Regions from separate parts of the Staphylococcus caprae genome, predicted to be linked through region 2. Evidence: a T-box and tRNA genes for the amino acid it is inferred to sense, from the RefSeq annotation. Region 2 holds a T-box; the other holds one or more tRNA genes.
The links. A T-box is a leader RNA that pairs with one kind of tRNA and senses whether it is charged. The one in region 2 lies ahead of serS (serine--tRNA ligase), so its partner is inferred to be a tRNA-Ser.
Positions count from the first base shown of each region.

Region 1: it encodes a tRNA-Ser, which carries the amino acid that the T-box ahead of serS (serine--tRNA ligase) is inferred to sense. The anticodon was not compared.

Region 1 is NZ_AP018587.1:1,083,678-1,087,145, reverse strand. It holds tRNA gene JMUB898_RS05280 (tRNA-Leu) at 192-275, opposite strand; tRNA gene JMUB898_RS12640 (tRNA-Gly) at 316-390, opposite strand; tRNA gene JMUB898_RS05275 (tRNA-Gly) at 407-481, opposite strand; tRNA gene JMUB898_RS05270 (tRNA-Cys) at 492-565, opposite strand; tRNA gene JMUB898_RS05265 (tRNA-Gln) at 571-642, opposite strand; tRNA gene JMUB898_RS05260 (tRNA-His) at 654-726, opposite strand; tRNA gene JMUB898_RS05255 (tRNA-Trp) at 729-802, opposite strand; tRNA gene JMUB898_RS05250 (tRNA-Tyr) at 810-893, opposite strand; tRNA gene JMUB898_RS05245 (tRNA-Thr) at 900-975, opposite strand; tRNA gene JMUB898_RS05240 (tRNA-Phe) at 985-1,057, opposite strand; tRNA gene JMUB898_RS05235 (tRNA-Asp) at 1,076-1,151, opposite strand; tRNA gene JMUB898_RS05230 (tRNA-Met) at 1,165-1,238, opposite strand; tRNA gene JMUB898_RS05220 (tRNA-Asp) at 1,378-1,453, opposite strand; tRNA gene JMUB898_RS05215 (tRNA-Ser) at 1,463-1,552, opposite strand; tRNA gene JMUB898_RS05210 (tRNA-Ile) at 1,562-1,635, opposite strand; tRNA gene JMUB898_RS05205 (tRNA-Met) at 1,664-1,737, opposite strand; tRNA gene JMUB898_RS05200 (tRNA-Ala) at 1,762-1,837, opposite strand; tRNA gene JMUB898_RS05195 (tRNA-Pro) at 1,854-1,927, opposite strand; tRNA gene JMUB898_RS05190 (tRNA-Arg) at 1,937-2,010, opposite strand; tRNA gene JMUB898_RS05185 (tRNA-Leu) at 2,026-2,114, opposite strand; tRNA gene JMUB898_RS05180 (tRNA-Gly) at 2,122-2,196, opposite strand; tRNA gene JMUB898_RS05175 (tRNA-Leu) at 2,200-2,282, opposite strand; tRNA gene JMUB898_RS05170 (tRNA-Lys) at 2,291-2,366, opposite strand; tRNA gene JMUB898_RS05165 (tRNA-Thr) at 2,373-2,448, opposite strand; tRNA gene JMUB898_RS05160 (tRNA-Val) at 2,462-2,537, opposite strand; rRNA gene rrf (5S ribosomal RNA) at 2,549-2,663, opposite strand; rRNA gene JMUB898_RS05150 (23S ribosomal RNA) at 2,733-3,468, opposite strand, start outside.
Region 2 is NZ_AP018587.1:10,862-14,329, reverse strand. It holds gene serS (serine--tRNA ligase) at 150-1,436, opposite strand; T-box leader at 1,525-1,739, opposite strand; gene hutH (histidine ammonia-lyase) at 1,816-3,321, opposite strand.

The DNA of each region.
Region 1 (3,468 bases), 1.1 Mb from region 2:
GAACAAGACAATAAAAAAGCACTAAAATTGATTGAAAATTTGTGACCAAAATTAATCTTAAATTAATAGTTTTGTGACCACGATGTGACCAAAAAATAATGCCTATATGTGTCTAAATGAATAAAAAAAGAGTGAAAACGTTGATTTAACAACATTCTCACTCTAAAAGTTCCTAAAAGTATATAAAATAATACCGGTGGTCGGGATCGAACCGACACTCCAAAAAAGGAACGGGATTTTGAGTCCCGCGCGTCTGCCAATTCCGCCACACCGGCTCAATAGATAAATAAAAAACTTCCCTCTGGAAGTATACTATGGAGCGGAAGATAGGACTTACACCTATACCTCGTTCCGGGAAGGAACGTGTTCTAAAAGTTGAACTACTCCCGCTTAATATAAAATTTAATGGAGCGGAAGATAGGACTTGCACCTATATCTCATTCCGGGAAGGAATGTGTTCTAAGAGTTGAACTACTCCCGCTTAATTAACATGGAGGCGGCAACCGGATTTGAACCGGTGATAAAGGTTTTGCAGACCTCTGCCTTACCACTTGGCTATGCCGCCAATAACTGGGCTAGCTGGATTCGAACCAGCGCGTGACGGAGTCAAAGTCCGTTGCCTTACCGCTTGGCTATAGCCCATTAATAATAAGGGCGGTTGAAGGGAATCGAACCCTCGAGTGTCGGAACCACAATCCGATGCGTTAACCACTTCGCCACAACCGCCATGGCAGGGGCAGTAGGAATCGAACCCACATCAAAGGTTTTGGAGACCTCTATTCTACCGTTGAACTATGCCCCTATTCAGATGGTGGAGGGGGGCAGATTCGAACTGCCGAACCCGAAGGAGCGGATTTACAGTCCGCCGCGTTTAGCCACTTCGCTACCCCTCCATGAGATGGTGCCGGCCAGAGGACTTGAACCCCCAACCTACTGATTACAAGTCAGTTGCTCTACCAATTGAGCTAGGCCGGCTTGCTTAAATGGTTCAGGACAGAGTCGAACTGCCGACACATGGAGCTTCAATCCATTGCTCTACCAACTGAGCTACTGAACCGTAATAAATAAATCGTAATGGCGGTCTCGACGGGAATCGAACCCGCGATCTCCTGCGTGACAGGCAGGCGTGTTAACCGCTACACTACGAGACCTATAAAGAAAATATTGCGGGAGGCGGATTTGAACCACCGACCTTCGGGTTATGAGCCCGACGAGCTACCGAACTGCTCCATCCCGCGATAATAATAATGGCGGAGGAAGAGGGATTCGAACCCCCGCGGCCCGTTAAGGCCCTGTCGGTTTTCAAGACCGATCCCTTCAGCCGGACTTGGGTATTCCCCATTATTTATAGGTAAATCGCTATTAAATTAATTAAAATGGCGGTCCCGACGGGAATCGAACCCGCGATCTCCTGCGTGACAGGCAGGCGTGTTAACCGCTACACTACGGGACCATTGATAAACGGAGGAAGAGGGATTCGAACCCCCGCGAGCCGTTAAGCCCCTGTCGGTTTTCAAGACCGATCCCTTCAGCCAGACTTGGGTATTCCTCCAAAATTATATGGACCTTGCAGGACTCGAACCTGCGACCGAACGGTTATGAGCCGTTAGCTCTAACCAACTGAGCTAAAGGTCCTAAATATAATCCTACAACTAATAAGTAGTGGCGGTGGAGGGGATCGAACCCCCGACCTCACGGGTATGAACCGTACGCTCTAGCCAGCTGAGCTACACCGCCGTTATGTAGTTTATAAATTAAATATGGTGGAGACTAGCGGGATCGAACCGCTGACCTCCTGCGTGCAAAGCAGGCGCTCTCCCAGCTGAGCTAAGCCCCCATATTAATATGTACTATCGGGAAGACAGGATTCGAACCTACGACCCCTTGGTCCCAAACCAAGTGCTCTACCAAGCTGAGCTACTTCCCGTAGAATAAGCGCGCCCGATAGGAGTCGAACCCATAACCTCTTGATCCGTAGTCAAACGCTCTATCCAGTTGAGCTACGGGCGCATATAATTTAAAAGATGGTGCCGAGGACCGGAATCGAACCGGTACGGTGATCTCTCACCGCAGGATTTTAAGTCCTGTGCGTCTGCCAGTTCCGCCACCCCGGCAAAATAATGGAGCGGAAGACGGGATTCGAACCCGCGACCCCCACCTTGGCAAGGTGGTGTTCTACCACTGAACTACTTCCGCATATGCGGGTGAAGGGAGTCGAACCCCCACGCCGTGAAGGCGCTAGATCCTAAGTCTAGTGCGTCTGCCAATTCCGCCACACCCGCGTATCTAATGGTGAGCCATAGAGGATTCGAACCTCTGACCCTCTGATTAAAAGTCAGATGCTCTACCAACTGAGCTAATGGCTCTATAGATGGTGCCGGCCAGAGGACTTGAACCCCCAACCTACTGATTACAAGTCAGTTGCTCTACCAATTGAGCTAGGCCGGCTTATTTAATTAAATGGTGGAGAATGACGGGTTCGAACCGCCGACCCTCTGCTTGTAAGGCAGATGCTCTCCCAGCTGAGCTAATTCTCCAATTATATATTGCCTGGCAACGTCCTACTCTAGCGGGACGTAAGCCCGACTACCATCGGCGCTAAGGAGCTTAACTTCTGTGTTCGGCATGGGAACAGGTGTGACCTCCTTGCCATTGTCACCAGACAAGTGAATGAATTGTACATTCAAAACTAGATAGTAAGTAATGATTTTGCGTCGCAAAACGTTTTAAAATTGATTAAGTCTTCGATCGATTAGTATTCGTCAGCTCCACGTGTCGCCACGCTTCCACCTCGAACCTATTAACCTCGTCATCTTCGAGGGATCTTATAACCGAAGTTGGGAAATCTCATCTTGAGGGGGGCTTCATGCTTAGATGCTTTCAGCACTTATCCCGTCCATACATAGCTACCCAGCTATGCCGTTGGCACGACAACTGGTACACCAGAGGTATGTCCATCCCGGTCCTCTCGTACTAAGGACAGCTCCTCTCAAATTTCCTACGCCCACGACGGATAGGGACCGAACTGTCTCACGACGTTCTGAACCCAGCTCGCGTACCGCTTTAATGGGCGAACAGCCCAACCCTTGGGACCGACTACAGCCCCAGGATGCGATGAGCCGACATCGAGGTGCCAAACCTCCCCGTCGATGTGAACTCTTGGGGGAGATAAGCCTGTTATCCCCGGGGTAGCTTTTATCCGTTGAGCGATGGCCCTTCCATGCGGAACCACCGGATCACTAAGTCCGTCTTTCGACCCTGCTCGACTTGTAGGTCTCGCAGTCAAGCTCCCTTATGCCTTTACACTCTGTGAATGATTTCCAACCATTCTGAGGGAACCTTTGAGCGCCTCCGTTACCTTTTAGGAGGCGACCGCCCCAGTCAAACTGCCCGCCTGACACTGTCTCCCACCACGATAAGTGGTGCGGGTTAGAAAGCCAACACAGCTAGGGTAGTATCCCACCAACG
Region 2 (3,468 bases):
TAGACTTACCTCTCAAATTTGAGTTTATTTAAGGGCTCCCCCTCCCCTATTTTTGTTTTAAAAGTATTAAAAAAAAGACAATGACTTATTCAGTCATTGCCTATAAGACTTAAATTGATTTTGTCTTTTAATTGAACCCTTTGTGTTTATTATTTTGTGGGTTTATCAATTTTAGTTTTTCCACCCATGAATGGTACTAATGCTTCTGGAATTGTGATTGTACCGTCTTCATTTTGATAGTTTTCAACGATAGCTGCGAATGTACGTCCTACTGCTAAACCACTACCATTTAAAGTGTGTGCTAATTCAGGTTTAGCTGAATTGTCACGTTTGAAGCGAATGTTTGCACGACGTGCTTGGAAATCAGTACAGTTTGAGCAAGAACTAATTTCTTTGTAGTCATTATAACTTGGTAACCATACTTCTAAGTCATATGTTTTACTAGCACTGAAACCAATATCACCAGTACATAAGATCACACGACGGTATGGTAAACCTAATTCTTCTAAAATTGCTTCAGCATTTTGTGTCATATCTTCTAAAGCATCCCAAGAATCTTCAGGTTTTTCGAAACGTACCATTTCAACTTTATCGAATTGGTGTAGACGAATTAAACCTCTTGTATCACGTCCAGCTGATCCCGCCTCACTACGGAAACATGCTGTTTGTCCTGTGAATTTTTCAGGTAACACACCTGGTTGAATGATTTCGTCTCTGTAGAAGTTTGTTAATGGTACTTCAGCAGTTGGGATGGTATATAATCCTTCTTTTTCAACTTTAAATAAGTCTTCTTCGAATTTAGGTAATTGACCTGTACCAAACATTGTATCTGCATTTACAAGTTGTGGTGTCATCATTTCAGTGTAACCGTGTTGTGTCGTATGTTTAGTAAGCATGTAGTTCATCAATGCACGTTCTAAGTGTGCACCTTCATTTGTTAGATATACGAAACGGGCACCTGATACTTTAGCAGCGCGATCGAAATCAGCCATTTTAAGATCTTCTACTAAATCCCAGTGCGCTTTAGGTTCAAAATTGAATTCACGAGGAGTACCCCATTTTTTCAATTCAACGTTTTCTTCATCTGATTCACCTTGAGGTACGTCATCATTGATTAAGTTTGGAATGCGAATTAAAATATCTCTTACTTTATTATCTACTTCATTTAATTTCGCATCATTTTCTTTGATTTCGTCTCCTAAGTTACGCATTTCTGCGATTACGTCGTCAGCATTTTCTTTGTTACGTTTTTTCTGTGCAATTTCTTCGCTGACTTTATTACGTTTTGCTTTCATTTCTTCTGTTTTACCGATTAATTGACGACGTTGTTCGTCTAATTCTAAAACTTCATCGACTACTTTAGGATCGTCTCCTCTTAATTCAATTTTGCTCTTAACTTTGTCTGGTTCATTTCTAAATAAACGAATATCTAACATGTAACCTTCATCCTTTCCCAAGTGTTTAAAATATTATATTTTTGGATGACTTCGTGCTGGTAAACAATAAAAAAAGACCACATCCCCGACAAGGGACGTGGTCTACGCGTTGCCACCCTATTTAACAATTTAAAATAAATCGTCATATCGATTACTTTAAATTGCACTTAACTAAAATAACGGTTATTACCGATTGCTCTCATATAGTAGGTAGATTCACATGAATAGCGATTACTTGTTCTCACTTACCACAAGCTCTCTGAAATCGCGTGATTAATGCTACTTGGCCTACGAACAATGTTTTATTAAGTTATTTTTAATATAGCAAAGTCTTTTGAACTTTTCAAGTAATTGTAAAATTATGATAATTAATTTGAAATTATGCGTTATTGTACGCATCATCTCTAAGATATTGTGCAACTGCTTCGATATCTTTATGAAATTGGCGATCTTGTGTAATAGAAGGCACAATTTTACGATATTCTTCATATTTCTCACGTGTTTTTGGTGAAAGCTTATCCACACCTTTATATTCAACTGCTTGTAAGGCAATCACGCATTCGATTGCAATGACACGTCGTGCATTTTCAATCATTTGGTAACCATGTCTTGAAGCAATTGTCCCCATTGAGACGTGATCTTCTTGGTTAGCTGAAGACGGTATAGAATCGACACTCGCTGGGTGGGCGAGGATTTTATTTTCAGAAACGAGACTAGCTGCAGCATATTGCATAATCATCGCACCACTTTGTAAACCTGGCTCTGGACTTAAAAATGCTGGCAAATCACCATTCAATTGTGGATTAATCAAACGTTCTAAACGACGCTCAGCAACGTTTGCTAACTCACTGACGCCCAATTTCAAATGATCTAATGCGAGGGCGACAGGTTGACCATGGAAATTACCACCTGAAATGACTAATGTCTCGTCATCTTCATCGAAAATGAGAGGATTATCATTCGCAGCGTTCATTTCAAATTCCAATTTCTCTCTTACATAATTGAAAACTTGGAAGCTTGCGCCATGAATTTGCGGAATACAGCGTAAACTGTATGCATCTTGAACACGTAATTCTGCTTGGCGTGTTGTGAGTTGTGAATCTTCAAGCCAATGTCGCATACGTGCCGCCACATCAACTTGTTCTTGAATATTACGTACTTTATGTACGTTGTGATTATAAGCGTCAGTGATTCCGTTTAAAGCTTGATGTGTAAGTGACGCAATCCATTCAACTTGATAGCCTAAGTCTTCCGCTTCAATGTAATTGATAACGCCTTGTGCTGTCATGGCTTGTGTACCATTGATAAGTGCCAAGCCTTCTTTCGCTTGTAGCTTTAATGGCTTACGTCCTAATTCATTTAATACGTGGCGACTATCGACTTGTTCATTTTCATAATAAACATCCCCTTCACCGATAAGCGCAAGCACTAAATGGGATAATGGCGCCAAATCACCGGAAGCTCCTAATGACCCTTGTTGCGGGATGACCGGAATAATGCGCTCATTAATAAAGAACTTCAATTGATCTACTAATTCTAAAGTTACTCCAGAGTGGCCTTTCAATAATGTATTTAAACGTAGTACCATCATTACTAATGCCACTTCTTCTGAAAATGGTTTCCCAATACCACATGCATGGGAACGAATGAGGTTAACTTGTAATTCATTGTATTGACTTGGATCGATTAATACATCACTAAATAAACCGAAGCCTGTCGTAATACCATAAATCGTTTCTTTGTTCTCTATAATGCGTTCAACAACTTGGCGACTCTTCTTCACACGTTCAATGGCATCTTCTGAAATATCAATTTTTAAATCTTGATTTAGAAGTTTCTTAATTTCTTTAATCGTTAATGATTCCCCGTTTAAGAATAATGTCATTTGAACAACCCCTTTGTTTAAATTTTAGCTCCATTACAGGAAAGTATACGTTTTCATTTTTATAATCACAACACTTTTTGAAATTTTTATAATGCATTATCAATTTAATATTTTAATTAGTTAAAGTATTTGGGTGCGTCATTTTTA